Regions from separate parts of the Sorangium sp. So ce362 genome, predicted to be linked through region 1. Evidence: riboswitches for the same ligand, from Rfam matches in the RefSeq annotation. Region 1 holds a riboswitch; each other region holds the start of a gene.
What was found. A riboswitch is a leader RNA that binds a small molecule or an ion and turns the genes downstream of it on or off. The one in region 1 is predicted to bind cobalamin.
Positions count from the first base shown of each region.

Region 2: another riboswitch for cobalamin. It lies ahead of WMF17_RS05625 (TonB-dependent receptor); the one in region 1 lies ahead of WMF17_RS01590 (energy-coupling factor ABC transporter permease).
Region 3: another riboswitch for cobalamin. It lies ahead of WMF17_RS20160 (TonB-dependent receptor domain-containing protein); the one in region 1 lies ahead of WMF17_RS01590 (energy-coupling factor ABC transporter permease).
Region 4: another riboswitch for cobalamin. It lies ahead of WMF17_RS20110 (ribonucleoside-diphosphate reductase subunit alpha); the one in region 1 lies ahead of WMF17_RS01590 (energy-coupling factor ABC transporter permease).

Region 1 is NZ_CP150332.1:393,063-400,722, forward strand. It holds gene WMF17_RS01555 (cobalt-precorrin-5B (C(1))-methyltransferase) at 1-315, opposite strand, end outside; gene WMF17_RS01560 (FAD-dependent oxidoreductase) at 332-1,069, opposite strand; gene WMF17_RS01565 (DUF3209 family protein) at 1,083-1,457, opposite strand; gene WMF17_RS01570 (CbiX/SirB N-terminal domain-containing protein) at 1,657-2,844, opposite strand; gene WMF17_RS01575 (energy-coupling factor ABC transporter ATP-binding protein) at 2,820-3,647, opposite strand; gene WMF17_RS01580 (CbiQ family ECF transporter T component) at 3,644-4,393, opposite strand; gene WMF17_RS01585 (hypothetical protein) at 4,383-4,751, opposite strand; gene WMF17_RS01590 (energy-coupling factor ABC transporter permease) at 4,748-5,482, opposite strand; cobalamin riboswitch at 5,560-5,764, opposite strand; gene WMF17_RS01595 (enoyl-CoA hydratase/isomerase family protein) at 6,696-7,523, opposite strand.
Region 2 is NZ_CP150332.1:1,416,457-1,424,116, reverse strand. It holds gene WMF17_RS05630 (ATP-binding protein) at 1-2,075, opposite strand, end outside; gene WMF17_RS05625 (TonB-dependent receptor) at 2,098-4,233, opposite strand; cobalamin riboswitch at 4,467-4,674, opposite strand; gene typA (translational GTPase TypA) at 4,874-6,712, shown strand; gene WMF17_RS05615 (hypothetical protein) at 6,776-7,303, shown strand; gene WMF17_RS05610 (LysR family transcriptional regulator) at 7,317-7,660, opposite strand, start outside.
Region 3 is NZ_CP150332.1:5,184,811-5,192,470, forward strand. It holds gene WMF17_RS20140 (ABC transporter substrate-binding protein) at 1-629, opposite strand, end outside; gene WMF17_RS20145 (ABC transporter ATP-binding protein) at 626-1,417, opposite strand; gene WMF17_RS20150 (FecCD family ABC transporter permease) at 1,410-2,471, opposite strand; gene WMF17_RS20155 (hypothetical protein) at 2,503-3,750, opposite strand; gene WMF17_RS20160 (TonB-dependent receptor domain-containing protein) at 3,744-5,795, opposite strand; cobalamin riboswitch at 5,967-6,193, opposite strand; partial or broken gene WMF17_RS20165 (AMP-binding enzyme) at 6,467-6,844, shown strand; gene WMF17_RS20170 (hypothetical protein) at 6,941-7,087, shown strand; gene WMF17_RS20175 (TlpA family protein disulfide reductase) at 7,065-7,499, opposite strand; gene WMF17_RS20180 (peroxiredoxin) at 7,510-7,660, opposite strand, start outside.
Region 4 is NZ_CP150332.1:5,173,863-5,181,522, forward strand. It holds gene WMF17_RS20100 (hypothetical protein) at 3-1,466, shown strand; gene WMF17_RS20105 (hypothetical protein) at 1,535-2,518, shown strand; cobalamin riboswitch at 2,656-2,863, shown strand; gene WMF17_RS20110 (ribonucleoside-diphosphate reductase subunit alpha) at 3,121-5,613, shown strand; gene WMF17_RS20115 (ribonucleotide-diphosphate reductase subunit beta) at 5,610-6,629, shown strand; gene WMF17_RS20120 (acyl-CoA thioesterase) at 6,616-7,038, shown strand; gene metE (5-methyltetrahydropteroyltriglutamate--homocysteine S-methyltransferase) at 7,058-7,660, shown strand, end outside.

The sequences.
Region 1 (7,660 bases):
CCCGTCGCCGCCGCGGATCTCGACGCCCGGCTCGCGGCGGAGCTCGACCTCGGCGACGAGCTCGGCGCCGTGGGTGCAGTCCGGATCGTCGCCGGCGTCCTTGATGACGCTGCACGTGGCGCGCGGCCCGTCGCGGTCGCAGCGCTTCAGCGGGAAGGTCACCCGCTGCCCGTTCGGCAGGGTCGTCTCGATGGCGTCGACCGCCGCGCCGTGGGCGAGCACGCGCGCCGCCGCCTTGGCCGCGGCGGCCGCGCACGCGCCCGTCGTGAACCCCTCGCGCTGCCCTTTCGGGTCTCTCGGCCGGACCTCTGCCATCCAGAATCCTGAACGATTACAAGGATTTCTTCAGGGGGTTGTTGAAGAAGCTCTCGAGGAGCACGCTGCCCTCCGGCGCGCCGAGCGAGGCCAGCCGGTCGCGGAGCGGGTAGAGGACGGCGCCGTCGCCCGCGCAGAGCACGGCGTCGTAGGGGCCGGCCGCGAGGTGCTGCTCACCGACGAGCGCGCACGCGCGCGCCGGCCGCTCGGGGTGGCCGACCGGGGGGAGGTCGCGGGCGACCGAGAGGCGGACGGGGGCGGGGAGGCGCTCGCGGACGAACGGCTCGGAGAGGAAGTCGTCCTCGGACTCGACGAGCCAGAGCAGGTCGAGCTGCGCCGCGCCGGCCGCGGCCGCGCTCTGCGCGATGCCGAGCGCGGCGGTGATGCCGGTGTCGGTGGCGATCAGGAGCGCGCGCCCGGAGAAGCCCGGCGGGAGCCGCAGCTTGCCCCAGGGGCCGCTCCACTCGAGCTCGGCGCCGACGGGGAGGTCGTTGAGCACGTTCGACCCCGGCCCGGCGCCGATGCGCTTCACGGCGATCTCGACGGCGCGCTGCTCGGCGTCGCTCGAGAGGAGCGAGTAGGCCCGCTTCGCGAGCTTGCCGCCGGGCAGGGTGACGCCGGTGTTGATGATCACGTACTGCCCGCCGGCGAAGCCGAGCTCGGCGCCGTCGACGCGCTCGACGCGGAGCAGCCGGGCGCCGTGGCCCAGCGGCGTTGCGTGGGCGATCCTGATCTTCGGGTTGCCCTGAGCCATGGGTTTGCTCCGCTCACTCCGCCGGGTAGATCTCGTGAACGAAGTCGTGCATCTCCTCGAGCTCCCGGTAGAGCCGGCCGAGCCCGTCGACCTGGGCGCGGAGGTCGAGCTCGACCTGCTTCGTGAGGATGACGAGCGAGCGCAGGTAGGCGAGCTTCGCGTCGCCGGCCGGGGTCTTCGCGACCTTCTCCTGGAGCTCTGCGAGGGACCCCTCGAACAGGCGTGAGAGGTTCTTCAGATCTCCGGCGCGCAGCATCGCCGAGACCGGCCCCGGCGCCTCCGCTGCAGGGCCGAGCTCGGCGAGCTCGTGCGCGCGCTCGGCGGGGTCGTCGATGCCCAGGATGTTCATGAGCCCCAGGCGGAGCGCGGCGATTTCGTGACAGGCCATATCGGTGCTCTCCTAAAGCGAGAAGATGTTTGAATGAAGCGAAAAGAAGATGGACCGCCAAGGCGCCGAGGACGCCGAGAGAGAGGGAGAGAGAGAGGGAGACATTTGTTTTCTCTTCATTCTTTCTTGGCGCACTTGGCGTCTTGGCGGTTCATTTTCTCTCCCTCTTCATCTCTCGCGGCGGTTCGTCTTCTCTGCCTCATTGCATGATGTCGTCGACGAGCCGCGCCACAAGCCGGTCGCCGAGCAGGTGCTCCTCCACGAGGTCCTCGGCGTCCTCCTCGCGGACGCCGCGGTACCACACCCCGTCGGGGTAGACGGCGACCGTCGGCCCCTCGCCGCAGCGGCCCATGCACGACGTCCTCGTCACGCGGATCTGCTGCTGCTGGCCGGCCTGCTTCAGGCGACGGCGCAGCGACTCGAGCAGCGCCAGGCTGCCGCGGTCCACGCAGTCGGCGTTGCCGCAGACGAGCACGTGCTTGCGCAGCGGGCGGTGGGCGTGCAGGTGGTTCGACGCCTGCGTGTGCGTCAGCGTGTGGCGCACGCTGTAGAGCATCGCCTTGAGCCCGCCGACCTCCTGGGCCAGCCCCGGCATGGCGGTGCGGTACATGCACGTGTCGCAGGGGAGGGGCGACTCGCCGGCGAGCGCCTGGCGCGCGCGCTCGTCGACGAGCCCGAAGAGCGCGCGCGACAGGCCGAGGTGGGGCGCGAGGGACGCGCGGATCCACGGGTACGTCGAGGCGAAGCGATCGACCTGCTCGGCGAGCTTCGTCATGAGCCGGCCGGCGAAGAGGAAGTAGGGGAGGACGACGACGCGCTCGGGCCGCTGGCGCGCGACGCGATCGAGCGTCTCCTCGACCGAGGGCCGCGTGATGCCGATGAAGGTCGGCTCGACGAGCTGGAGCCCGCGGCCCTCGCCGATGAGGCGCGCCATCTTGCAGAAATCGCCGTTCGCGTCCGGGTCGCTGGCCCCGCGCCCCACCACGACGAGCGCCGTCCGGGCCCGCGCCGCCGGGTCGTCCGGCAGCACGGACGCGGCGCGCTCGAACGCGAGCTCCGCGAGCGCCGGGTGCACGCCGAGGTGCCGCGCCGCCGAGAAGCGCACGCCCGGGTGCGCGGCCCGCGCCTGCTCGAGCGAAAGCGGGATGTCGTTCTTCACGTGACCCGCCGCGAACAGGAAGAGCGGCACGACCGCCACCCGGGACACCCGCGCCGCGAGCGCCGCGAGCGCGTCGGCGAGATAGGGCGTCGCGAGCTCGATGTAGCCGTGCTGCACGACGATCCCGGGCCGCGAGGCGCGGTAGTCGGCCACGAGCGCCTCGAACTCGGCGTTCGACGCGGCGTCGCGGCTGCCGTGGCCGATCAGCAGGAGCCCGTCGTCATGCATGCGAGCGCCTCCTCCAGGGTGAGCGGAAGGCCCGCGTGGCCCCGCAGGGGGGACGGGCTCATCCGGGTCCAGAGCTCCGCGACCCAGGGCCGCCTGAGCCGCGCCCGCGCGAGGAGCTCCCCGCGCGCGAACACCTCGCGCGGCGGCCCGTCCGCGAGGACCTGTCCGTCGCCGAGCAGGATCGCCCGCGTCGCGAAGAGCGGCACGAGATCGACCGCGTGCGTCGCGGCGACCAGCGTGGTCCCCTGCTGCTCGGCGAGGGCGCGCAGCGTCCGGCAGAGGGAGAGCTCGCCCTCCGGGTCGAGGCCCGCGGTCGGCTCGTCGAGCAAGAGCACGCGCGGCCGCATCGCCAGCATCCCGGCGATGCACGCGCGCTTGCGCTCCCCGAAGCTCAGCGCCTCGATCGCGCGGCCCTCGAGGTGCGCGATCTGCACGGCGGAGAGCGCCGCCTCGGCGCGGCGCCGCGCCTCGGGCGCGGGCAGGCCGAGGTTCCTCGGGCCGAACAGGACGTCGTCGAGGAGCGTCGCGCCGAGCAGCTGGTCGTCCGGGTCCTGGAGCACGAGCGCGGCGCCCGCGGCCACGGCGTCCGAGGGCGAGCCCACGCGGCGGCCCGAGATCTCGACGCTGCCGCCGGGCGCAGGGAGGAGCCCGACGAGCGTCCGGAGCAGCGCGGTCTTGCCGGCGCCGTTGCCACCGAGCACCGCCACGGACTCGCCCTCGGCGACGTCGAGGCGCACGTCGCGCAGCGCGGGCTCGGCGCCGCGGTAGCCGATCCGGGGGGCGCGCAGGGCGATGGCGCTCATCCCGCCTCCCCGGCGGCGACGCTGAGCCCGAGCGCCGCGAGGGCGGCGGCGGCGAACGCGAGGTTCGCGGCGGGCGCGCTCGCCCGGCGGTCGGCGACGGGGAGCTCTCCCTTGTAGCCGCGGAGCTGCATCGCGAGGGCGGCGTGCTCGGAGCGCTCCAGGGTCCGGAGCGCCACGACGCCCGCGACGGCGCCGGCCGAGCGCGCGGCGGCGCGCGGGTGCGCGAACCCGCCGCGGAGCGCGGCGGCGCTCCACGCGCCGTCGGCCGCGCGCTGGAGCACGCCGGCGAAGCGCCGCGCGAGCGCGAGCAGCTCGACGAGGGCCGCGGGCGCGCCGAGCCCGGCGAGCGCCGACTCGATCTCGGCGGGCGCGGCGGCGCTGGCGAGCCACCGGAGCACCGCGGCCGCCGCGAGGACGCGCGCGGCGATGGCCGCGGCGCGGTCGGCCCCCTCGCGCGTGAGGGCGTCGAGCGGGAACGGCGCGCCCGCGAGGAGCGGCTCCCCCGGGGTGAGCGCGAGCGCGAGCGCGGCCGCGAGCCCCCCGAGCCACGCGGCGGGCGCGAACGCGCGGAGGACGGCGCCCGCCGTCACGCCCTGGAGGCGGAGGGCAGCGCACGCGACGACGAGCAGCGCGGCCGGCGTGAAGGGCGAGCGCGCGCCCGCGGCGACGCAGCACGCGGTCACGGCGGCCCCGAGGCGGAGCCGGGGATCCACGTCGCGGAGCCGCGCGGGGAGGTCAGTCCGCACGGAGGCCTTCAACGCCGGGCTTGCCGCCGGGATCGCCGGCGGGCTGACCGGCGCGCTCGACGAAGAGCACGCGCGAGAAGTAGCCCAGGGCGAAGCCGGAGAGGAGCCCCGCCCAGAGGAACGCGAAGAGCAGGAGATCGCCCTCGAAGCCCGCGAACAGCGGCCCCGTGTCGTGGCGCCCCGCGTCCTCGGCGACGCGGCGGATCACGGCCTCGTCGACCCCGTCCCAGGAGGCGTTGCCGCACGCGACGAGCCCGAGCGCGGCGGCGGCCGGGAGCGCGGCGGTGAGCCGGAGCGCCGCAGCGCGCGCGCGCCGTGCGAACGCGGGCTGCGCGCGCTGCGCGACCCGCCGTGTCACGACGCCCCCGCGGCGAGCGGGACGACCCGGAGCCGCTCCAGGATGTCGGGCCGCCGGGCGCGCAGGAAGACGAGCGCCCCCGCGGTCATGGCGCCCTCGAGGAGGCCGAGCGGCAGCTGGGTGGGGACGAAGGCGAGGGCGACGCCGGTGAACATGGACGTCACCGACCCTTCGCCCGCGAGCCCGAGCGCGAGCTCGAGCGCCGTGGTCGCGTACGTGGCCCAGTCCGAGGTCACGCCGGCCAGGAACCCCGCGACCCAGAGGCTCGCGCCGCAGCGCTGCGCGAGCCGGAAGGCGAGGAACCCGGTGAACGCGCCCGCGATGCCCATGGACGCGACGTCGGCGCCGAGCGTGGTGAGCCCGCCGTGCGCGAGGAAGAGGGCCTGGATGAGGAGCGCCACAACGGTGACGAGGACGGCCATCCAGGGGCCGATGAGCACCGCGGCGAGCCCGGTGCCGCACGGGTGGGAGCAGGTCCCGGCGGTCGGCACCGGCACGGGCATGCACGAGATCGCGAAGACGGCGGCGGCGACGAGGCCGACGAACGGCTTGTAGAAGACGTCCTGCCGGGTGCGCTGCCGGAGCAGATGGAGGGCGATCGCCACGAAGGGCAGGGCGATCGCGTTCCAGACCGCGCACCAGCCGAGCGGCAGGACGCCTTCCGCGAGGTGCATGGCGGCCGCGGGCCGGGCCGCGAGGAGCGTCGCCAGGAACACGCAGGCGATGGACACGGCACGGCCGTGGGGACCGATTTCGGCGCTCCGGGTGAGATCCGCACCCGAACGCCACGAAGACGTGCGCAAGCTGCACCTCGTGGGGGGCTCGGGTAGGTCTCCCGGCTCATGGGTTCAGGGAGCTGTTCGAGCTCCCAGCGCTGCGTCCACCTTCCCAGGCCTGTTCATGAGGCCCAGTGGTCTTCGGAGGCAGCTCCCCACTCACGGTGGCGGTACCGCGCCGGTTTCGCACCGGCTTCCCTGTTATGCCCTGAGGGCACCCGAGGCGTAGATTGTCAGATGGATCTCGGTAGCCCCGTTTCGCGCTCGGCGTCAAGGACGTCGCGTCGCGATCGCGGGGGCGCTCGTCTCGCGGCGCAGCGCGGCGCGGCGAGCGGGCGGTCCTGGCGCTGCCGCGGCGTGCCGTGCGCTGTTGGCGCCGCCCTGTCGAGCCGACCGGCGGCGCCATACGGGATCGCGCCCTGTGCAATGGTGGAATCGGAGGCGAGGACGGGAAGGAGAAGGAGAAATTGACCGAGACGCACGAGGCAAAGCTTTCTCGAAAATGCTGCAAGCCTTGTGCTTCGGTAGTTAAAGTCTCTTTACTTGCTCGCCTCAGGGTCGCTGCTTACCCCGGCGTCCTGTCGGGGCGTGCGCCGCCCCATGCGCGCGGCGCAGGTTCTGGGCCCTCTCGGCGCGTGCGCGCCTCGTGCGCGCGGCGCACGCTCCGGTGGTTTTCTCGCGGCAGTGTGCCTTGTTCGTCCTGGCTCTTTACTTATGAGCAGGTGTTCCGTGCCTGGCTCCCTTCGTCGCGGCGCCTGCCGTGAGGGGCCGGCGGGTTCTCGTGTACTCCTTTCCGAGAACGCGAAAATGGACTCCGCCGGAGGCTGTCTGCCGTGCACGGGTATGCCCGGCTCGAACGCGCATTCGCCGGAATGGGCGGCGTCTGCGCTGTGCGGTCGTCTGGCTGTCCTCGTGCCGGGCGCAATCCGCTCACCTGCGTGCATACGTTGCACTTTGTTATCGACAACCTGCCCTTGGGTGCCACACTCTGATCACCGCATGCGCACCGGCGCGGTTTCCCCCCCCGGCCCGGAGCGCGTGCGGGTTTTCTTGAGCACCGCGACGGACGTCCACCACGCCGCCGCGGTCCCCCTGCCGCGGTCATGTCTGGCCCCCCTCCAGCATGATGCGCGGTATTTTTTTGTCCTCCGGCGTGCGGCTCGGAGGCTCACTTTCCGGTGAACGCGGCCTGTGATTTCGCCAGGAAAGCTTTCATTCCGAGCTGCTGGTCGTCGCTGCCGAAGAGCGCGGCGAAGGCCTGGGCTTCCAGCTCGTTGGCGGCGGCGAGATCGAGGCTCTCGCCGCGCAGGATGACGCGCTTGGCGGCGGCGACGGCGAGCGGCCCGCGCGAGGCGATCTTGAGGGCGGTGTCGCGGGCGCGCGCGAGGAGCTCGGTCGCCGGGAAGACGGCGTTGACGAGCCCGATCGAGAGCGCCTGCTCGGCGGTGATCATATCGCCTGAGTAGATGAGCTCGCGTGCGCGTCCGGGCCCGACCCGTCGCAGCAGCCGCTGGGTGCCGCCGAACCCTGGGATGACGCCCAGGTTCACCTCGGGCTGGCCGAGCTTGGCGCCCTCCGCGGCGTAGATGAAGTCGCAGGCGAGGGCGAGCTCGCAGCCGCCGCCCAGCGCGAAGCCGTTGACCGCGGCGATCACGGGGAACGGGGCGGTCTCGATGAGGTCGCCGAGGCGGTGGCCTGCGTCGGCGAACCGCTTCGCGGCGATGCTGTTCATGGCGGCCATCTCGGCGATATCGGCGCCGGCGACGAACGCCTTGCCGGCGCCGGTCAGCACCGCCGCGCGGATCTCGTCGCCCTCGGCGGGCGCGAGCAGATCGCGGAAGGCCGCGGTGAGCTCGCCGAGGACGGCGGGGTTCAGGGCGTTGAGCTTGTCCGGCCGCTGGATGGTCACGGTGGCGACGTGGCCCGCGCGCTCGACGGCGACGAACTGGAGCGTACCGCGAGCAGGGATCCCCGGCTGCTGTTCTTGAGCGGTCATGGGGTGGGGTTAGCAGCGCCCGGCGCCGGGGGGAAGCGCCTGCCTCGCGCCCCGGAAGGCGCCATTTCGTGCCCGCCTGGGCCTGCTATGTATTCATTGCGTTCCTGGACGCAGGCCGCGCGCGGTCATGGGGAATC
Region 2 (7,660 bases), 1.0 Mb from region 1:
GCGGAGGCCCGCGCAGGCGGCGCGGCGCTCGCCTCCTCCAGCGCCTGGATGGCGTTGACGAGGAGGTTCATGAACACCTGGTTGATCTCTCCGCTCTGGCAGGTGACGAGCGGCAGCTCGCCGTAGCGCTTGATCACCTCGATGCGCGCCTGTCGGAGGCGCGGGCCGAGCAGGAGCAGCGTCTCCTCGAGCCCGGCGTGCAGATCGACGGGCAGCGGCTCGCCGGAGGCGCGCGAGAAGCTCTTCAGGTTCGTCACGATGCGGACGCTGCGCTCGACCGCGCGGTGGACGAGCGTGGAGATGCCGACGAGATCGTCGAGCGCCGCCTCGGTCTGGAGCTGCGCGCGGAGCGCCTCGAGCGCGCGGCGGCGGTCGTCCGGGAGCTCGCGCTCGGCGGCGCGGTAGGCGTCGAGGACGGCGCGGAGCTCGGCGGCGAGCTCCTCGATCGGCTGAGCGGCGCCGGCGATGGCGTTCAGGGGGTTGTAGATCTCGTGCGCGACGCCGGCGACGAGCTCGCCGATGGAGGCGAGCCGCTCGCCATGGATGAGCGCGGCCTGCGCCCGCTTCAGCTCGGACAGGGCGCGCGTGAGCTCCGCGGTGCGCGCGGCGACGTTCTCCTCGAGGCCGGCGCGCTCGCCCTCGAGCTCGGCGATCGTCCGCGACAGCGCCTGCCGCATGCGCTCGACGCTCTCGCCGAGGCCCACGACCTCCTTCGGCCCGGACAGGCGCGGCACCGCGGCGTCGAGCTCGCCGCGCGCGACCTCGTCGGCGGCGCGGGCGAGCTGCGCCATCGGCCGCGACAGCTCGCGCGCCGCCCGCGCGACGACGCCGAGGGCGGCGAGCACGAGGAGGGAGAACGAGGCGAAGAGCGCGGTGATGGCGTTGAAGTCCTCGTCGAAGGACGAGCCGGTCGCCAGCGCGCGGTAGAGGCCGATCGAGGAGAAGAGCGAGAGGAGCCCCGTGAACAGGAGCGGCAGCCCGAAGTCGCGGAGCATGCGCCGCCGGAGGGGCATCGGGGCCGCGCCGCCGCGCTCGGGCGCGCCCGTCCACGCGCGCAGGAGGTCGACCGCCCGCGCGACCGAGTCCTTGTGCCACGCGCGCTGGTAGAACGAGACGCCGAAGGCGAAGAGCGCGCCGAAGCCGAGCTGCATGAGCGCGTCGGCGACGCTGAAGGTGGCGCCGGGGCTGAAGGTGGCGCCGGGGCGCACGTAGGCGATGCCGATCGCGGTGCACCCGAGCCACAGCGCGAAGTTCAGGGAAGCGAGGACGTCGGGGAGCCGCTCGGCGCGGGTGAGGCCGCGGCCGAGCAGGGCGCGGTCGCCGGACGGGCCGGCCCGGAGGGCGGCGACGATCGGGCGCGTGGCCGGGCGGACGGCGAGGGTGAAGCCGAGGGTGCCGGAGAGCGCGAGGAGGGGGACGACCTCGAACCACGCCTGGAACACGACCTGGCTCTGGGTGCGGAGGAACGCGACGCAGAAGAGCAGCATGACATGCCCGCCGACGATGCCGGCGGCCGTCGCCGACTCGGCGAGCCTCGGCCGGAGCGCCGCGGCGAGGGCGCGCGCCGAGTCGGCCTCGGAGGCGCCGCCGTCGGCCGCGTCGGCGCGGAGCAGGCTGCGGTAGATGGCGCGGCGCATGCCGCCGGCCATGACGCCGAAGGCGACGGCCGTGACCAGGAGGCCGAGCCACGAGGGGGGCGTCGCGTGGCCGATCCCGAGCGGACCCGGCCAGGAGGAGGGCGCGGTGGGGGCGCCCCGGAAGGCGAGCGGCGAGACCGCGAGCGGCCACGAGAGGGTGCGGATCGCCGCGGCGATGGCGAAGCCGCGGTCGCCGCGGCGGACGAGCACGCCCGAGAGCGCGGCCGAGAGGGCCATCGAGGCGAGCAGGAGGATCGCCGGCCACGGCGTGGTGAGGGCCGCGGGGACGACGGCGGAGAGGAACAGCAGGGCCGAGAACAGCTCCCAGCCGGTCGCGACGAGCTCCGCGCGGGCGCGCGGCGCGCGCGGGGCGCGGAGCTGGGAGGGCGGCGGGGGGCTCACGGGGAGGGCGGCATGGAAGCGCAGGGCGCGCGCCATCGCAACGGCGCGCGCCTTGGGGCTACTGCCAATGAAGCGTCGCCCGCCCGATCGCCGTGAAGGGCCACCCCGGCGAGTAGTGGATCCCGGTGACCGCAGCCGGCTCGTACGGCAGCCGCGAGTCGCTCGCGAACTGGACCTCGCGCCACGTCGTGTCGAGGAGGTTCTGGATGTCCACGGCCGCCTCGACGTTCCTCCACCGGAGCCCCGCGTTCGCGTCGACGACCGTGAACCCCTCGGCGGTGAGCGACTCGTCCTCGGTCGCGGGCCGCGCGCCGATCGCCTTGACCCGCAGCGCGGCGAACGGCGTGAACGCGCCGAACGTCGGGCGGACGCCGACCCCCGCGGTCAGCGTCCGGGTCGGCGCGAGGGCGACCGCGCTCGCGTTGCCGGCGTTCACGCGGAAGCGCGCGCGGGTGAAGGTCGCGTCCACGTCGGCGAAGAGCCAGCTCCCGAGCCGGTAACGCGCGCCGATCTCGACCCCGTAGCGCCGCGTCTGCCCCGACGCCTCGGTCACGCCGGCGTCGCCGCTCCAGACCAGCTCGGAGTCGAGATCGAGCAGGAACCCGGCCGCGCTCAGCGAGAGGCCGCGCACGGGCGCGACCCGCGCGCCGACCTCGTAGCCCATCGCGGGGGTGATCAGCGTCGCCGCCCCCTGGGCCAGCACCACGCCCCGGGCGTCGTTCGAGTGGAAGCCGCGCCCGTAGTGGGCGAAGAGATCGACCCCGTCGATCGGCGAGACGATCGCCGTGAGCTTCGGGAGGAGCTGCATCTGCCCCTGGACGCCGCTCGACCTGTTCCCGGTCGCCTGGAGGTCCTCGCGCAGATCGTCCACGTTGACGTCGATCCACTGCCCGCGCGCGCCGAGCACGAGGCGGAGCCAGCGCCGGAGCCGGGCGTCCTGCTCGACGTAGACGCCGATCTGGCCCTCGTCGATGTGGGTCCGGTCCCTCTCCTCGAGCCGCTCGCGCGCCTGGTCGTGGTGGAGCGACTTGTCGATCCCGTCCGCGCGGAGCTGCGCGCCGAGCGAGGTCGTGAACCTCGCCCCCCCGAGCTCGAACTGCTTGCGGAACCGGAGATCGGCGCCTGCGACGGTGCGGTCGTCGTTCTGCTCGATCTGGTCGCCGTGGTCGGGGTCCTCGCTGAAGAACGTGAAGTTCGAGTACAGCGTGAAGCGATAGCTGAGGAGGTAGGCCATCGCGCTCAGGTCGGCGTCCCGCCACGCGGTCGAGAGGGAGACGGACCCCATGTGCCGCGCGGTCGACCCGCCCTCGGTCGGATCGACCGCGCCGAAATGATCGATGCACGGCTGTCCGAAGGCGGAGGGCGGCGGGTTCAGGCCGCCCTGCTCGCCCTCGCCGCACACGGCGCGCGCCGGGATCTGGCCGGAGCCGGACCAGGTCGACCCGTAGGACATCCAGGTCATCTGGACCTTCCCGGTGCCGCCGAGGTCGTGCGTCGCCCTCAGGAACACGTTGAAGCGCTCGAGCTGCTCCGGATTGAGGAACGGCCCGTCGTTCCGGTAGACCTCCGCCGCGGTCACCGCGCGCCAGCCGTCGCCGAGATCCGGCGAGGCGATCACGAGGCCGCGCAGGATGCCGTACTGCCCCACGCTGAGCTGCGCGGTGCTCTCGTCGAGCTTCTCGGCGAAGCGGAGGTTGACGGCGCCCGCCGTGCCGAAATCGCCGATGCTCGCGTAATAAGGCCCCTTGTAGCCGTCGAGCCCTGTCACGAGCTCCGGGATCATGAAATAGAGGTCGGTGAAGCCGTGCCCGTGGCCGTGGCTGACCAGGTTGACGGGCACCCCGTCGACGAAGAAGGCGACGTCGGTCCCGTGGTCCGCGTCGAAGCCGCGCAGGAAGTACTGGTTCGCCTTGCCGCCGCCGGCGTGCTGCACGGCGAAGAGCCCGGGGACCGCCTCGAGGATGTCGCCCGGCCGGAGCCTCGGCCTGAGCTCGAGCTCGCGGTACCCGACCGAGACGCGCGATGCGGCCTCGCTTCCCGGCTTCTCCGCCTGCACCGTGACCTCGAGCGCGCCCCCGTCCGCGGGCGCCTCGGCGCGCGCCGGCCGCGCGGCGGCCAGCAAGAGGGCCAGTGCGGCCATCCGACCGAGCGGATGGCGGTGTGCGTGGCCGATCGTGACCGTCTCGCGGAGCATTCATGTCCTCCTTCGCTGCAATCGCGCGGAGCGGCGGCGGGCCGCTCGTGTCGAGCTCCGCGGGGAGGAAAAGGCGAATCCGGCGCGATGCGCTGGACCGACCTCTCGCCCCCACGGGCGACCGAAAGGCATCGCGGGGGGCGGTTCGGGATCCGGGACGTGCGCAGAGATGCACCGGCTCGGACCTAACCGCCTCCCTCGAGGCTCCCAGGTCGAACCGGCATCGGATGTCTCCCCGTCGCCGGGCGCTGGCAGGTCTTCGGGCTCGCGAGCGCTCCGGCCGGGCCGGCTTCCTACTGTCCACCGCTTCCCAGCCCTCGCGGGCCAGTGCTTGTCGTGGGAGGTCGTTCTCGCTTACCGCTGCGGGGCAGCCCCGGAATTTCACCGGGTTCCCTATTCAGCCTGGACAGGCGCCCAGGCACCAGCGCGGTCGCACCCTAAGGTGGCGCCCCTCCGGCTGTCAATCGTTCCCGCTCACCTCGCCCGCTCCGCTCGCAGCGCTCGCGCCGCTCGCGCCGCTCGCGTGAGGCCTGCTCGACCCCTGCGCGACGTCCGGCGTGCGGGCCGAACGTTCGAGCTCTAGCGAGGATGGGCTCGCTCCTTCGTGGAGCGCGTGCTACACGGCCGCCGCTGTACATATATGCCGCGTAACGACCTCCGCAACATCGCCATCGTCGCCCACGTCGACCACGGGAAGACGACCCTCGTCGATCACATGCTCCGCCAGTCGGGCGCCTTCCGGGAAAACGAGGTCGTGGCCGAGCGGGTCATGGACTCGAACGACCTCGAGCGGGAGCGCGGCATCACGATCCTCGCGAAGAACACGAGCATCCGGTACCGCGGGGTCAAGATCAACATCGTCGACACGCCCGGCCACTCCGACTTCGGCGGCGAGGTCGAGCGCACGCTGATGATGGCCGACGGGGCGCTGCTCCTCGTCGACGCCGCCGAGGGCCCGCTGCCGCAGACGCGGTTCGTGCTCTCGAAGTGCCTCCAGCGCGGCTTCCCGATCATCGTCGTCATCAACAAGATCGACCGGAGCGACGCGCGCGCCCACGAGGTGCTCTCCGAGGTGTTCGACCTCTTCTGCGATCTCGAGGCGAGCGACGGGCAGATGGACTTCGCGACGCTCTACGCGGTCGCGAAGTTCGGCCAGGCCAAGCGCGAGCTCGAGGACGAGGCCACGGACCTCGTGCCGCTCTTCGAGACCATCCTCGAGCGGGTCCCCGGCCCCTCCGGCGACCCCGACGGGCCGCTCCAGGTCATCGTCAGCAACACGACCCACGACGACTACGTGGGCCGGCTCGCGGTCGGCCGCGTGGTCCGGGGCACCGCCCGGTCCGGCGTCGACGTCGCGCTCCTCGGCGAGGACGGGCAGTCGCGCGGCTACGTGAAGATGCTCTACGCCTACGAGGGGCTGAAGCGGGTCGCTGTCGAGAGCGCCGTCGCGGGCGAGGTGATCGCCATCGCGGGGATCGATGCGGTCACGATCGGCGACACGATCGCGGATCTGGCGCGCCCCGAGGCGCTGCCGCGGATCGTGGTCGAGGAGCCGACGATCAAGATGAAGATCGGCGTGAACACGTCGACGTTCGCCGGCAAGAGCAAGCAGTCGAAGTACCTGACGAGCCGTCACCTGAAGGAGCGGCTCGAGCGCGAGGCGATGAAGAACCTCGCGATCCGGGTGGAGCCGACCGAGGTGCCCGACACGTTCGTGGTGCTCGGCCGCGGCGAGCTCCAGCTCGCGATCCTGGTGGAGACGATGCGGCGCGAGGGGTACGAGATGCAGCTCTCGAACCCCGAGGTCGTGACGCGCGAGATCAACGGCGAGGTGATGGAGCCGGTCGAGCTCGTGGTCGTGGACGCGCCGGACACCTACGTCGGCATCGTGACCGAGCGCCTCAGCGGCCGACGCGGCCGGATGGTGAAGATGACGAACCCCGGCTTCGGGCGCGCGCGCCTCGAGTTCCGGGTGCCGTCGCGCGGGCTCATCGGCTTCCGTGGCGAGTTCCTGACGGCGACGCGCGGGACGGGCCTGCTCAACACGATGTTCGACGGCTGGGCGCCCTGGGGCGGCCCGATGATGCGCCGCCCGACAGGCGCCATCGTCGCCGATCGCGTCGGCGTGGCGACCCCGTACGCGCTGCACCACCTCCAGCCGCGCGGGATGTTCTTCATCGTCCCCGGCGTCGAGGTCTACGAGGGGATGATCATCGGCGAGCACAACCGGCCGAACGACACCGACGTCAACGTGATCAAGGAGAAGAAGCTGTCGAACGTGCGCAACCACGGCAAGGACGAGAACGTCCTCCTGGCCAGCCCGCGGCTGCTCACGATCGAGACGGCGATGGAGTGGATCGACGGCGACGAGCTCGTCGAGGTCACGCCCGACGCGGTGCGCGTCCGCAAGAAGGTGCTCGCGTGCAACCGCCGGGAGCGCCGCGAGGACGCGATCGAGCAGTCGCAGGCGGTGGAGTGATCGGCCGGGGGCGCCCGGCGGCGAGCGCCCCTCCCCTGCCCGCCCGGGTGTAGGCTTCCGGGGATGAGAACGACGCTGCTTTCAGCGCGGTTGGCTTCGCTCGTCGCGCTCGCGGGGGCGAGCGCCTGCGGCGGAAACGTGGTGCTCGACGGCTCCGCGGGCGGCGACGACGGCTCCGGGGGCGCCGGCGCGAGCGCGACCTCGAACGCGACGTCGAGCGCGAGCGCGGGCCCGCAGACGGCGAGCTCCAGCGGGGCGGGATCGGCCGAGTCCGTGAGGGCCTCGTGCAATTTCTTCTGCGACCTCTTCGAGGACACGGCGTGCCGGGAGCCCGGCTGTCGCGAGGCCTGCGCCGATCTGCTCTCGGAGCCGCGCCCCTGCAACGCCCTGGCCGCGCCGTACTTCGACTGCATGGGCGGGATCGTCCACATCGGGTCGTTCACGACCTGCGAGCAGATCTCGGCGTGGCTCGATCCGCTCTTCGAGTGCCTGGGCTCCCGCGAGTCGGCGTGCGACGCCGAATTCGTGTACGTGGACTGCGCGCCTGCCTTCAAGGCGCACAGGGAGTGTCAGCTCGGCCAGGACCGGTAGCCGGGGGCGCGCGTCACCGGGTCTCGCGCGGCCGCGCGCCGGGCCGCAGGGCGCCGCGCAGCGGCCCGAGGGCGTCGATGACGAACGCGACGAGCGCCTTGACGCGCGGCACCCCGCGCGTGTCGCGGTGCACCCCGAGCCACAGCGCGCGCTCGGGCGGCGGCGACGGCGGCGAGAGCAGGCGCAGCCCCGCCGTCGCGTCGCCCAGGGGGCGCGGCAGGCAGACGAGCCCGACGCCGGCGGCCCCCATGGTCGCCTGGGTCTCGCGGCCGTTGGTGCGGGCGGCGACGCGGGCCTTCGCGGCGACGGCGCGCAGCCACGACAGATCGGCGATCGCCGGCGGCTCGTCGTTCATCG
Region 3 (7,660 bases), 4.8 Mb from region 1:
ATGCCGCGACGGCGCTGCGGAGGCTGGATATCGGCGGCCACCGCGGCCATGCCGTGCGCGAGGGCCGTCGCGAACCGCCGGCCGCGCTCGGGGTGGCCGACCAGCGCGGCGATCTCGTGCGCGTTGCGGACGAGGGCGGCGAGCCCGCGCATGGGGCCGAGGTCGTAGACGGTCAGGCCTGCCTCGCGCAGGCGCGCGATCGGGCGGGGGTCACCGTAACCGTTGAGGAGGATGAGATCCGGTCGCAACGCGAGGAGCACCTCGATGTCGGCGATGTCCTCGACGCGGGCCTTGCCGGCGTACCGGTAGCCGCGCGGCGAGCGGCGCGCGCCGTACCCGGTGAACGCGACGATGCGATCGGGCTCGCAGAGCTCCACGAGCAGCGCGTCCGCCACCGAGCTCGCCGACGCGATCCTGCGGAAATCGAGGAGCGCCACGGCGGCCCCCGCATGATCTTCGAGCGCGGCCGGGTTCTCCTTCGCCGCGATGCCGCCGGGCGCGCGCGCGGCGGTGTCCTGCGGTCCGGACGGCGACCGCGGGTCGGAGGAGCGCGGCAGCGCGGCAGCGGCCGCCGACAGGGCGAGCGCGCCGGCGAGCGCGCCGTAGTTCATCCAGGCGACGGCGCTCATGAGGGCGCTCCCCCGCCGAGGGCGTCCGGATCGACGGGCAGGCGGAAGCCGAGCGCGCCGCCCGGAACGAGCCGCACGTCGTAGATCGACTCCACGGCGCCCGGGCGGATGACGTCACGCGTCTCTCCCTGCTGCCGTATCCGGCCACGGTCCATGAGCACGGCGGCGTCGGTCCAGTCGAGCGCCTCCGCGAGGGGGTGGAGCACCACGACGACGCAGTATCCGTCGGCCGCGAGACGCCGGAGCAGCGCGTAGAGGCGAAGGGCGTGCCCGACGTCGAGCGCCGAGGTGGGCTCGTCGAGCAGGAGGATGCGGGCCTCCGTCGCGATCGCCCGCGCGAGGAGCACGCGCTGCCGCTCGCCGTGCGACAGCGCGGGGAACGGGCGGGAGGCGAGCGGCGCGGTGTCGGTCAGGCGCAAGGCGCGCGCGACGGCGTCCTCGTCGGCCGAGGCGGCGCGCACGCGCCCGATGTGGTGCGCATAGCGGCCCTGCGCCACGACGCTCGCGACCGTGAGCGGCGAGCGGAGCTCGGACTGCTGCGGGACGTACGCGGCGAGGCGCGCTCGCTCGTCCGCGCGGAGCCCGCGCGCGCGGCGCCCGCTCAGCCGGATGTCCCCCTCGAAGGGCACGACGCCGGCGAGCGCCTTGAGGAGCGAGGACTTGCCCGCCCCGTTCGGGCCGAGCACGGCGAGCACGCCGCCGAAGGGGGCCGTGAAGGACACGTCGTCGACGACCACGCGCCCTCCGCGTCGGACGCGCAGCCCGGACACGCCGATGGCCTCAGGCACGCTCCGCCTCCCGCTGCGAGCGCGCGAGCAGCACAAGGAAGACCGGCGCGCCGATGAGCCCTGTGATGACGCCGAGCGGCACCTCCCCGCGCGCGGGCAGGAGGCGCGCGACGAGATCGCACGAGGCGACGAAGACCGCACCGCCCAGCGCCGCGATGGGGATCAGCCGCCGGTGGTCGACGCCAAGGAACGGCCGCAGCGCGTGCGGCACGAGCAGCCCGACGAAGGCGACGTTGCCGCCGAGCGCGACAGCGCCGGCGGTGAGCACCGCGATCCAGAGGATGCAGAAGCGGCGCACCAGGGGAACGTCCACGCCGAGCGACGTCGCCTCCTCCTCCCCGGAGAGGAGCAGATCGAGGGGCTTGCCCCAGAACCACGCGGCGACGACGCCGGTGAGCACGAGCGGGGCGGCCAGGGCGACGTGTCGCGGGCTCGCGCCCGACAGGCCGCCGAGCGCGAAGGCGACGACGGCGCGGCCGAGCTCCCACCGCTCCTGCGCGAGGCTCGTGGCGAGGCTCCCCAGGCTGAGGAACAGCGAGGAGAGGAGGAAGCCGACGAGGAGGATGCTCAGGAGATCCCCGGGCGCGCGCACCAGCACGAGCACGAGCCCCAGGCTGACGACAGCGCCGGCGAGGCAGCCGGCCGGGAGCACAAGATCGGGGGGTAACCCGCGGATCCAGCGCTCGGCGACCGCGAGCTCCATGACGAGGAGGGCGACCTTGCCGCCGAGCACCGCGCCCGCGGTCGTGCCGAGCACCGACGGGTCAGCGAGGGGGTTCCGGAAGAGGCCCTGCACCACGACGCCGCCGACGGCGAGCGCGGCGCCGACGAGGAGCGCCGCCCCGAGGCGCGCGGCGCGCAGGGTCAGCAGGGTCGCCCGGAGGCCCGTATCGGAGAGGCTCGCCGTGCCGAGGACGAGCGAGGCCGCGGCGACCATCGCGAGCGCGGCGAGCAGGACGGCGTACACGAGGAGCACGCGGCCGCCCGGGCGCCGCGCCGCCGGCGCCTCGGGCGCGCTCGCGGCGCGCTCGATGTCGATTCCTTGCACGGTCATGTCACCCCCCCTCGCCCGCTGAAGCGGCGCATCAGAGCCCCCCGATGGATCGCGGCGGGAGCCCGATCGCGGTGTCGACGGTCACGTCCTCCAGCGGATCGAGCGCCCCGTTCGCCGTCACCTTCCAGCGCCGGAGCGTGCTCCTCTCCGCGTCGCTCAGCAGGCAGACGTCGCCGCATCCAGGCGAGCAATGCACGCCGCCGAAGGCGAAGGGCTGGGCCGCCTCGCCGAGCGGCGTGACATCGCCCGTGGCGACGTTCACCGAGAAGACGCTGTCGCCGGCGGACGCGTTGCCCCCGTAGGCCATCGCGAGGAGGACGTCCTCGGACGCGAAGGCGAGCGAGCGCTGGACCCCGGCGTCCAGCGCCCTGGCGACGCCGAGCCGCTTGAGCTCGCGGGGAGGGGCGGAGCGGGCGTCGTAGATCACGATGTCGCTCGTCGCCGGATCGAAGCTCATCGTGTCCGCGTCGAAGCGGCTCGAGCAGGCGACGGCCAGCCGCTCGCCCGAGGGCGACACGGCGACGCGGCCGCAGCCGTGGAGCCCCTGGATGTCGACCGTCCACGCGACGGCGCGCTGCTCCGGCGAGACGCCCACGAAGCGCCCCTCCCCCACGTCCGAGAAGTCCGCCGCGAGCCGGCCGAGCGACACGACAACGTCGTCGGCGACGCGCGTCATCCCCGACGGGCGCGGCAGGAGCCCCGCTCGCTCCTCCGGCAGGGCGATGCGCCCCTCGATGGAGTACTTCGCCGTGTCGAGGACGAGGAGATCGCCGCCCTCGTCGAAGGGCTCGGCGCCCGGGGTCGGGTTGCTCCCGAAGCGCGAGACGAGCGCGCGATCCGCGTCCACCTCGATGTAGTCATGCGGGTTGGACTCGAACCCCTGCCCGACCGGGAGCTGCGCGATGACCTCGGCGGTCTCGAGATCCATCCAGGTGAGCACGTTCGTGCCGTACCGATCGATCAGGACGACGCGGCCGGACGGCGGCGCCGTCGCCGGGACGTCCACGTCGCCGGACAGCGCGAGGCTGAGCCCCGGCTTCGCCGCGCCGCTCGACACGAACGAGGGCGAGAGGGTGGTCCCGTCGAGCCTCGACACAACGATGTTCGTCGACTGGTAGTCGCTCGTCACGATGGCGACGCCGCGCTCGCACGCGCGCGGCGCGCCCGGATCGCCTCCACGGCCGTCTGGAACGCCGCCCGTCGACCGCGGCGGCGGCTCCACGTTGCACCCGAGGAGCGGGATCGAGGCGGCGACCGCGAAGAGGCTGAGCTTCACCATGTGGACTCCAGTGCGAAAAACACGCTCCGTCCCGGGAGCGGATACCCGACGACGTCCGTGCGCCGCCCGTCGAGGAGGTTCGCCAGGCGAGCTCTCGCCGCGAGGTGACCTCCGAGCCACGTCGTCTCCGCCTCGAGGTCGACGGTCGCTTGCTCCGCGATCACGCCGAGGCCGGCGGGGTCGGCGTATCGGCTCGACTTGTACACGGCCCGGAGCTCGCCGGAGGCGCCCGAGAACACGGCGCCGCCCGCGGGCTTCCACGCGGCGTGGAGGCGCGGCGCGACGACGAGCCGGGAGCGGAACGGGAGGACGTCGTTGGCGATCGTCCGCTCCGGGGTCGTGTCCCGCGGCTCGAGGAGCGTCGCCGCGACCTCGGCGCGGAGGAACGCGGTGATCTCGACCCCCGTCAGGATCTCGGCGCCCAGGACGCGGGCGCGGCCGACGTTGTAGGGGGCCACGTAGCCCTGGCCCGTGCGCGCGTACGCGATGAGCCCGGAGGCGGCGCGCCCGAACACGAACGCGTCGACGTAGGCGCCGCGCAGCGCCGCGCCGCGCCGCGCCTGCGCCCGGACCCCGGCCTCGATCGTGACGCCGGACTCCGGCTCGAGCGCCGCGTTGCCGTGGACGACGCCCGAGACGCCGTACACCTCGCCGAGCGTCGGGACGCGGAGGTAGTGGCCGACGGTCGCGAGGACGCGGAGCCGGTCGCTCCCCGCCTCCACCCCGACACGCCCGGTCGGCGCGAGCACATCGCAAGGGCGCTCCGGTGCTGCGCCGGTGGCGTGGCACTCCCCGCTCGCGAGGGCGTGCAGCGCGAGCCCCTCGCCGAGGCGCACCTCCGCGCCGGCGGCGGCGCGCGCGAACGAGCGCCCCGCGCGGGCGAGCGGGATGTCGCCCGGCTCGCGCGAGATGCCCTCGCGCGCGACGGAGAGCATGGGTCGCACCCGGAGGCGATCGGAGAAGTAGAGCGTCGCCCCCAGCGTCTGCTCCAGGCGGCGGCCGGCGATGCGGAGCTCGCGCGCGTGGATCGCGAGCTCGAGGAGGGGATCGTGGATCTCGGAGCGCGCCTCGATGAACGAGGTGCGCGCCTCGAGCGTGTGCTCCGCCTCGCCTCCGAACGGGACCCGCGCCACGACGGACGCGAGCGCGCGCCGGGATTCCCCCCGCGCCCTCCGGGACGGCAGGAGCGCGAGCCGCGGCACGCCCTGCTCGCGGCCTGTGCCGTTCGCGATCACGTCGACGATCGCGCCGCGGCCGAGATCGACGCGCGCGAGCGCCCATGCGTCGATCATGCGCACGTCGGCGTTCTGCCGGCGCTGGACGGTGTCGTCGCTCGCGTCGAAGAGCGTGCCGCGATCGTCGACGAACGCGTAGCGGTTCGTCGCGGCCTCCGCGCTCACCCCGACGATCGAGCTCACCGGGCCCGCGCTGACGCCGGCGAAGGCCCACCCGCGCCAGGCGCCGAACGAGCCTGTCATCGCGCCCGCGCCGGCCATCGTCCGGGAAGGCCGCCGAGGCTCGAAGAAGATGGCGCCGCCCGGCCCGAGGCGATCGGCCTCGATGGGGGCGTTGCCGCGGTAGATCTCGACACGCTCGATGAGCCAGAGGGGCACGAGCGAGAGATCCGCCGTCCCCGCGACGTCGTCGTTCAGGCGGACACCGGCGAGGTACACGGGCGTCTGCGCGGCGGTCGCGCCCCGGATCGCGGCGGTCGCCGGTCCGCCGAAGCCGCCCGACTCGGTCACCTGGACGCCCGGCTGCGTGCGGAGCACGTCCGCGGCTTCGAGCCCCGCGCCGCCGAGGCGATCACGGCGCAGCACGGACCCCGCGACGGACCTGTCCCGGGGCGGCGCGGGCGCGAGCGCGCGCTCCCCCTCGACGCGCACCTCCAGCGGCGCCGGCGCTGCGGCAGCGCGATCGCCGCCCGGATCGCCCCCTGACCTGCGCAGCTCCTCCGCGAGGGCGGCCGGCGCGACCGCCACGGCGCCGCCGGCAGCGAGCACGAGCCAGCACCCTGCGCCGTCGCTCCAGCGACGACGCGCCACACGATCCGATGGATGAACCATTCACGCCCGCCTGCCCGCGTCGACCCAGCACTGCTCGGGTGAGAGCCAGGCGAGGGGGCTGCGTGACGGGCTACGGCACCGCGCGTGAGCGGGGTGGTCCAGAGCCTGCGCGCCTTCCCCTCGAAGGCTCAGGTCAGCGCGCGCCGGAGCACCGGCACGCGCACCTCGGCAGGTCTTCGGACTCACGGGCGCCGCGGCCGTCGCCGGTCGCTTTCCTACTGATCACCGCTTCCCAGGCCGCTCATGCGCTTGGCCCAGTGCTTGATGGTGATGGTCGTTCCCGTTCACCGCTGCGGGGGCAGTCCCGGATTCACACCGGGTTCCCTTTTCAGCTCGCCAGGCATGGCCGGGCGAGCACCGATGGCGGGGCGACTCCTGCCAGACTCCTCATGGAATGTCAACACAGAAGCGCCCGCACAGAAGCGCCCGCCCAGCGCAGCCCGTCGGCAGGCCACGGAGAGGGCACCCCGGACCAGCACCACGAATCCTTGACAGTTGTCAATCAACGTGTCATGAGTCATTTGAAATTGATTTTCGTTATCATATAATCGGTTGAGCAGCGGCCCGCGACTTCACGTCCAGAGCCCGATGAATCGAGCCCACGCGGCTCTCGAAGCCCATCGGAGCGGGATGTGACGACGTACCTATTCGTGCGGCGGACGCCGGCGGGCTACCTGGTCGTCGAGGGCCGCGCCAAGGATCAGATCAACCGCGGCGGCGAGAAGATCGCGGCCGAGGAGGTCGAGAACCACGTCCTCGCCCACCCGGCGGTGCGCGACGCGGCGCTCGTCGCCATGCCGGACGAGCGCCTCGGCGAGCGATCGTGCGCGTTCCTCGTGCCCCGCGGGCAGCCGCCGGCCGCGCGCGAGATCAACGCCTTCCTGCGCGAGCGCGGCGTCGCTCAGTACAAGGTGCCCGATCGCATCGAGTGGCTCGACGCGCTCCCCACGACGAGCGTCGGCAAGGTGGACAAGAAGGCGCTCCGCCAGTGGATCGAAGGCCGGCTCGCGCAGGGCGCCCAACGCTGAAGCGCGGCGCGGGCAGGGGCAGCGCGGCGACCACGCCTCTCGCGCCTCGCCCGAGCCGCCGAGATGAAACGCGGATCACGTGAGAGAGGAACAACCATGGCCATCCCCAGCATCCAGACCTATTCCATGCCACGCGTCGACGAGCTCCCGGAGAGCCGGGTGGCCCTCGACCTGGCGAGCCGCGCCGGGCCGGCGCTTGTCGCGCGTCCGGCCGGGCCGCTCAGCCGCCCTCCCCGGCCGTGAGCTGCGCGAGCGTGCGCTCCAGGTGCGACAGCCCTGCGGCGCCCGCGGATCGCGCCCTCAGCTTCCCCTCGCCGTCGAACAGGAAGTACGCGGGCCAGAGGCCGCCCGTCTGGAAGCGGTCGCCGATCGCGTGCGCGTTGTCGATGGCGACCGGCTCGTCCATGCCGGTCTCCTCCACGACGGCCTCCACCTGATCGACGCGCGTGTCGGACTCCTGGCGCGGCATGTGGACCGAGACGAAGCGGACGCCGCGGGGCCCGTACTTCTCCTTCCACGCGCGCAGGGTGGGCAGGTTGTCCTTGCAGAGCGAGCACGACACCGCCCAGAAATGCACGACGGCCGGCGCGCCCTTCAGCGACGCGGGCGTGGGCTCGCCGTGCAGCCAGCGCGTCGCGCCCTCGAACGAGGGCATCGGCGCGCCGCTAGGCAGCACGGCGCCGCTCCGCCGCGATCTCGATCGTGTCCTTGCCCGGCTTCCAGTCGGACGGGCACAGGCCGCCGGTCTGGAGCGCCGCGAGCACACGGAGCGTCTCGTCGGTCGAGCGGCCGATGTTGAGCGAGTGGATCACGGCG
Region 4 (7,660 bases), 4.8 Mb from region 1:
CTATGCGCATTGTCGCGTCTTCCGTCACCGCAGCGCTCCTCCTGCTCTCACCGTCGGTGTTCGCTGACGCCTTCGACGAGTACGCGGGGAACACGTCGTATACGTTCGACCTTCCCGCCATCGCCGGCGGGTGGTCCGTGGCCCTGGATGGGTTCCCCACGACAGCCCAGGAGATCGATGGCTACGAGCTGGCCGGCCGGCTCCTCGCCGCCAACGATCAGACCGTGTACCTCCAGAAGAACTATGGTTCGAGCGCCTACGTGCCCGTCGCGACGCTGAGCGACGGGCCGATGGATCCGAGCTTCCTCGCCATCTCACCGGACGGCAGCACGATCGCGCTCGGGGTCGGGTACGGGGCGCCGCTGCTCGTGTTCCCGAGCTCCATCCTCAGCATCACCTCGCCGCCGGACCTGCTCAGCCACGTGGACGTGATCGAGCTCGACGTCGACTACTACGACCTGGCCTGGTACGGGAACGAGGCGCTCGTCATCAACGGCGGCTGGAGCGGCCCGGGCGGCTACACGAGCGGCGTCTATGCCCTCGATCTGACCGCGTCGCCGATCACGGAGATCCCGCTGATCACGAGCATCCCCGGCGCCTCCGCGGGGATCGCCGTGGACTCCGAGGGCAACCTCGTCACCGGGATCGGCCATCTGACCTCGCCCAACCGGACAGGAGAGCTCCGGATCTGGGCGGCGGCCGACGTCCAGGGCGTCATCAATGGCACGTGGAACGCCTACGCGTATGGCGGCAGCGAGGGCTCGCTCCTGGCGAGCAACGTGCTGAACGCGGCGGCGCTCGGCTTCGACGAGGACGACACCCTGCATGTGGGCGGCGGAGACGCGTTCGGCGTCGGCGGCGCGAGCGAGAACGGCTACGCCGCGCTCATCCGCGCCAGCGTCGTCGCGAGCGTCGTCGGGGGCAGCCAGACGCCGGTGAACGAGGCGAGCTCGTCGCAGTACCTCGAGCTCGCGCCGGACGTCTGCGAGGACGACAGCACGACCTCGCCCATCGCGTTCGTCGGCCACACGAGCGCCCTGGCGATCGTTTGGAACCCGTCGGGCGACGAGTACTCGTCCCCCGCGGGGCAGTGCTACTCGGCCGGAAGCGCCTCGGACTTCTGGGAAACCTGGGTGACGCCGAAGGTGACGCTGTACTTCCCCGACGGCGCGCCGGACTCCGACAGCGACGGCGTGCCCGACGGCGCGGACAACGCCTACCTCACCGCGAACTCGAACCAGCGCGACACCGACGGCGACGGCTTCGGGAACATCGCGGACGCGGATCTCGACAACGACGACGACGTGGACACGGACGATTACAACATCCTGATGGCGGCGTGGAACACCCAGCTGGGCAACTCCGGATACAACCAGCACGCCGACTTCAACGGGGATGGGAGCATCAACAGCACCGATTATAACATCCATTCCGCGCGCTACGGTACGTCGGCGCCGTTCTACTGATCAGCACGCGGGCCGCGCGACGCGTCGGGCGCGTTCCGACGCGTCGCGCGCCCGCCCTCGGAGGTCTCATGGTGTTTCGCATCGCGCGCGCGAGCGTGCTTCTGTCGGTTCTCACGATCATCGCCTGTTCCTCGGAGGACTCGCCGTCCGGGAGCGGGTCCGGGGGAATGGGAGGAACGGCCGCGCAGGGATTCGGCGGCGCGGCCGGTCAGGGAGGGGCCACCGGATCGGGCGGCGGGGCAACCACGTCGTCGAGCGACGCCGGGAGCGGCGCGGGCGGCGCGACGAGCACCGGCGGCTCGGGCGGCGCTGGGGGCGACGGCGGCGCTGGGGGTGCCGGGGGCGACGGCGGCACTGGCGGAGAGCACGCCACCGGCGGCGCAGGGGGTACAGGCGGGGCGGGCGGCGCTGGTGACGGCGGCGCTGGTGACGGCGGCGCTGGCGGCGGCGGCGCTGGCGGCGGCGGCGGCGGCGGCGGCGAGGGCTGCACGGGCGCGGAAACGGTGTTCGCCTCCGAGGTGGTAAGCCACCTCTTCGGGCCGGGCCAGACCTATGGGCAGGACAGATTCCCGGGCATCGCCTTCGGTCCTCCCAAGGGCGGGGGTTGCTGCGCTGGCTCGACCGACGTGGTGTCTCTCGGCAACGGCGGCACCGTCACCTTCGGCTTCTCGGGCAATCTCATCCTCGACAGGCCAGGACCGGACTTCATCGTCTTCGAGAACGCGTTCCAGACGGGCCCGACCACCGTGTTCGCCGAGCTCGCGACCGTGGAGGTGAGCCAGAACGGCGTCGACTGGATAGCCTTCCCGTGCACGGCCACGGCGGCCCCCTACGGCTCCTGCGCCGGCTGGCACCCCGTGCTCGCGAACCCCGACACGAGCTCCATCGATCCGACCGACCCCGAGGTCGCGGGCGGCGATGCATTCGACCTCGCCGATCTCGAGCTCAGCTTCGCGCGCTACGTGCGGATCACCGATCGGCCGGACTTGACCGGCGCAACGGGCATCTTCGATCTCGACGCCGTGGCGATCGTAAACGCGTCCTGCCCCTAGCTTTACCTCTGCTGCGGGAAGTCGGCCGGGAAGCGAACCGCAATGACGCCAAGGAACCAGGAAGCAGTAAGGAAAGCAGAACGGGGAAATGCCGGTCCACCCCCAACATCTCGCTTGACCGGAGGCCCGCACCACAATATGTAGTGCCTCGTGTTGGTGCCTCGGGCTTCGGTCCGGGGCTCAAAAGGGAACCCGGTGCGAATCCGGGGCTGCCCCGCAGCGGTAAGCGAGAACGATCTCCACGACGAGCACTGGCCTCCGGGCTGGGAAGCGGTGGACCGTAGGAACCCGGCGAGAGCCGGAGCGCTCGCAAGTCCGAAGACCTGCCAACATCCTGCGTCGGGGAGACATCCCGCGCCGGTTTGACCTGGAAGCCTCGTGGGAGGGCGGTAGGTCCGAGCTGGCGCCGACTCTCGCGCTTGTCCCGGTTCCGACCCCCTCCCGCGTCGTCTTCCTTTCGCCCGCGGGGGCGAGCGGTCGGTCCGAAGGCTCTCTCCTGAAGAGCACGCGCCCCGTGCGCATCGGCTGGCTTCTTCGCTCTCGCGGCATCGACGCGAGCGGTCCGGGACCGCTCCGAACGAAGCACGACGAGGAGGATTGCCATGCTGAGCGATACGTCGATGAGGAGCAACGGCGCGGCGCCGTTGCGCGCGCTCCACACGCCCCACACGAGCACCCGCGGCGCCGAGGACGCACTCCCACACACGACGATGCGGGTGAAGAAGAGGAACGGATCGAGCGAGCCTGTCGACGTCAACAAGATCGTCCGGGCCGTGAGCCGCTCTTGCGCCGGCCTGTCCGACGTGGACGCGCTCCGCGTCGCGACAAAGACCATCAGCGGCCTCTACGACGGCGCGACGACGCGCGAGCTCGATCAGCTCTCCATCCAGACGGCGGCCTCGCTCATCGCCGATGAGCCCCAGTACGCGAAGCTCGCGGCGCGCCTGCTCGCCACCTATATCGACAAGGAGGTCCGCAACCAGGAGATCCACGCCTTCTCGCAGTCCATCGCCGTCGGGCGGCGGCTCGGCCTCATCAACGAGCGACTCCACGGCTTCGTGGCGCAGAACGCCCGCAAGCTGAACGACGCCATCGAGCCGGGGCGGGACAACGAGCTCGAGTACTTCGGCCTGCGGACCCTCTACGATCGCTATCTGCTCAAGCACCCCGAGACGCGCCTCGTCGTCGAGACGCCGCAGCAGTTCTTCCTGCGCATCGCGTGCGCGCTGTCCGAGACGGCGGCGCAGGCCATCGAGCTCTACCGGCTCTTCTCGTCGCTCGACTACCTCCCGAGCTCGCCCACGATGTTCAACGCGGGCACGGGCCACGAGCAGCTCTCGAGCTGCTTCTTGCTCGACTCGCCGGAGGACCACCTCGAGACCATCTACCAGCGCTACACCGACGTCGCGATGCTCTCGAAGTTCTCGGGCGGCATCGGGCTCGCCTACCACCGCGTGCGGTCGCGCGGCTCGCTCATCGAGAGCACCAACGGGCACTCCAGCGGCATCGTGCCGTGGCTCAAGACGCTCGACGCGTCGGTGGCGGCCGTGAACCAGGGCGGCAAGCGCAAGGGCGCCTGCTGCGTCTACCTCGAGCCGTGGCACGCCGACGTCGAGGAGTTCCTCGCGCTGCGCGACAACACGGGCGACGAGGCCGCGCGCACGCACAACCTGAACCTCGCGAGCTGGGTGCCGGACCTCTTCATGAAGCGGGTCGAGGCCGACGGCGAATGGAGCCTGTTCGATCCCAAGGACGTGCGCGATCTGCCCGATCTCTACGGAGACGAGTTCGAGCGCCGTTATGCCGAGGCCGAGGCGGCGGGCCTCGCCAGGAAGACGATGAAGGCGCGCGAGCTCTACGCGCGGATGATGCGCACGCTCGCGCAGACCGGCAACGGCTGGATGACGTTCAAGGACAAGTCGAACCGCGCGTGCAACCAGACGGCGCTGCCGGGCCGCACCGTCCACCTCTCGAACCTGTGCACCGAGATCCTGGAGGTGACCTCGAAGGAGGAGTCGGCCGTCTGCAACCTGGGCTCGATCAACCTCGCGCGCCACACGGCCCTGCGGGAAGACGGCGCGGTCGCGTTCGACCTCGAGAAGCTCGCGCGTACGGTGCAGAGCGCGATCCGCCAGCTCGACCGCGTCATCGACCTCAACTACTATCCCATCGCCTCGACCCAGCGCTCGAACCTCCGCTGGCGGCCGGTGGGGCTCGGGCTGATGGGGCTGCAAGACGTGTTCTTCCAGATGCGTCTGCCCTTCGACGCCCCGGCCGCGCGCGACCTCTCGCGGCGGATCTCGGAGGAGGTGTACTATCACGCGCTCTCGACGTCCGCGGACCTCGCGGCCGAGAAGGGGCCCCACCCGTCGTTCGACGAGACGCGCGCCGCGCGCGGAGAGCTCCAGTTCGACGCGTGGGACTCCGTCCCGGAGGACACGGCGCGCTGGGAGGCGCTCCGCGCCCGCGTCCGCGCCGAGGGGCTGCGGAACTCGCTGCTCGTCGCCATCGCGCCGACCGCGACGATCGCGTCGATCGCGGGCTGCTGCGAGTGCATCGAGCCGCAGGTGTCGAACCTCTTCAAGCGCGAGACGCTCTCGGGGGATTTCCTGCAGATGAACCGCTACCTGGTCGCGGAGCTCAAGCGGCACGGCGCCTGGAACGACGCCGTGCGCGCGCGGCTCAAGCTCGCGGAGGGCTCGGCCCAGGGCCTCGACGAGCTGCCGGAGGAGGTCCGCGCCGTGTACCGGACGGCGTGGGAGATCCCGATGCGCTCGCTCATCGACATGGCCGCGGATCGCGGCGCCTTCATCGATCAGAGCCAGTCGCTGAACCTCTTCGTCGAGACCCCCACCATCGGTCAGCTGTCGAGCATGTACTTCCACGCATGGAAGAAGGGCCTCAAGACGACCTACTACCTGCGATCGCGCCCCGCGACGCGCATCACCAAGGCCACCGTGGACGCGGCGCCGGACCGGACGCCCGGGGGCGGCGCCGAGCCGCACCCCGAGCGCGGGTGGGTGCCCGCGGCGAAGGCGGCCGCGGACGTGGCGTGCGCGCTCGAGAACCCCGAAGCGTGCGAGGCCTGCCAATGAGCCGCCTGAGCCGCCCCGCGCGCCTCCTGGATTCGGGCCACTGCCTCACCCTGCGCCCGATGGCCTATCCGGTCTTCTTCGAGATGTACCGCGCCGCCATCAGGAACACGTGGACCGTGGAGGAGGTCGACTTCTCGACGGACGTGGGCGACCTGCGGAAGATGACCGGCGCGGAGCGGCACCTCGTCCAGCGCCTCGTCGCGTTCTTCGCCACGGGTGACTCCATCGTGGCGAACAACCTCGTGCTCAACCTGTACAGGCACATCAACGCCCCGGAGGCGCGGATGTACCTGTCGCGGCAGCTCTATGAAGAGGCGTTGCACGTCCAGTTCTACCTGACGCTCCTCGACACGTACATCCCCGATCCGGAGGACCGTCACCGCGCCTTCGCGGCCGTCGAGAGCATCCCATCGATCCGGGCGAAGGCCGATTTCTGCATGCGATGGATCGATTCCATCGAGTCGCTCGGGCGGCTGGACTCGCGCGCCGCGAGGCGGCAGTTCCTCCTCAACGTCATCTGCTTCGCCGCGTGCGTCGAGGGGCTCTTCTTCTTCGGCGCGTTCGCGTACGTGTACTTCCTGCGCTCGCGCGGCCTGCTCCACGGGCTCGCCGCGGGGACGAGCTGGGTCTTCCGCGACGAGAGCGCGCACATGCGCTTCGCGTTCGAGGTCGTGAGCACGGTGCGGCGCGAGGAGCCCGACCTCTTCGACGCCGGCCTCTCGCGGTCGATCGCCGACATGATGGATGAGGCGATCGACTGCGAGGCACGGTTCGCGGAGGATCTCCTCGGCGCCGGCGTCGCGGGCATGTCGGCGCGCGACGTGCGCCGCTACCTCGAGTTCTGCGCCGACCAGCGGCTCGTCACGCTCGGCATGCCGAAGCGCTACGGGGCGAAGAACCCGTTCTCCTTCATGGACCTGCAGGATGTCCAGGAGGTCACGAATTTCTTCGAGCGCCGCGTGTCGGCCTATCAGGTCGGCGTCTCCGGGGAGGTCGTCCTCGATGCCTCCTTCTGAGATCGAGCGCATCGAGGCCGGGCTCATCACCGAGGCTCGGCTCGTCGAGATGGTCTTTCCCGGGCAGACGAACCATTACGGGACGCTGTTCGGCGGACAGGCGCTCGCCCTCATGGATAAGGCGGCCTTCATCCTCGCCTCGCGCTACGCGCGCCGCGCGGTGGTGACCGCGAGCAGCGAGAAGGTCGACTTCCATGTGCCTGTGCGGCAGGGTCAGCTCGTCGAGCTCGTGGCGAGCATCGCCGCCACCGGGCGCTCCTCCATGACCGTGGAGGTTGGCCTCTACGCCGAGGATCTGATCAGCGGAGATCGGCAGCTCGCCACCCGCGGCCGCTTCGTCCTCGTCGCGCTCGACACGCACGGGAAGCCGACGAGCGTCCCACCGTTCCGATCGATCGCACAATCCTGAAAAGGAGAAAGGGACTCCCATGTCCGTGCTCGCAACGTGTCTAGGTTATCCGCGTTTCGGCATCGCTCGAGAGCTGAAGAAAGCGCTCGAGAGCCACTGGTCGAAGAGCTCGCCGGCGAGCGAGCTCGAGGCGACGGCGTCGACGCTCCGTCGCCGGCACTGGTCGGCGATGAGGTCGCTGGGCATCGATCAGATCCCGAGCAACGACTTCTCGCTCTACGACCACATGCTCGACATGACGGTCGCTGTCGGCGCGGTGCCGGCGCGTTATCGCGCCATCCCCGATCCTCTCGTTCGTTACTTCGCGATGGCGCGGGGTCTCCAGGACCGCGCCGCGGGCGTCGACGTCGCCGCCCTGGAGATGACGAAGTGGTTCGACACGAACTACCATTACATCGTCCCCGAGCTCGATCCTGGTCAGCAGTTCGAGCTCGAAGCGTCGAAGATCGTGGGCGAGCTCGAGGAGGCGCGCGCGCTCGGCGTCGAGACCCGCCCCGTGGTGGTCGGACCGGTCACGTTCCTGCTCCTCTCCAAGCTCGCGCCGGGGTCGCCGGCCGGCGCCAGCCCCCTCGATCTCCTGGATCGGCTGCTCCCGGTCTACGAGGCGCTGCTCGGGACGCTC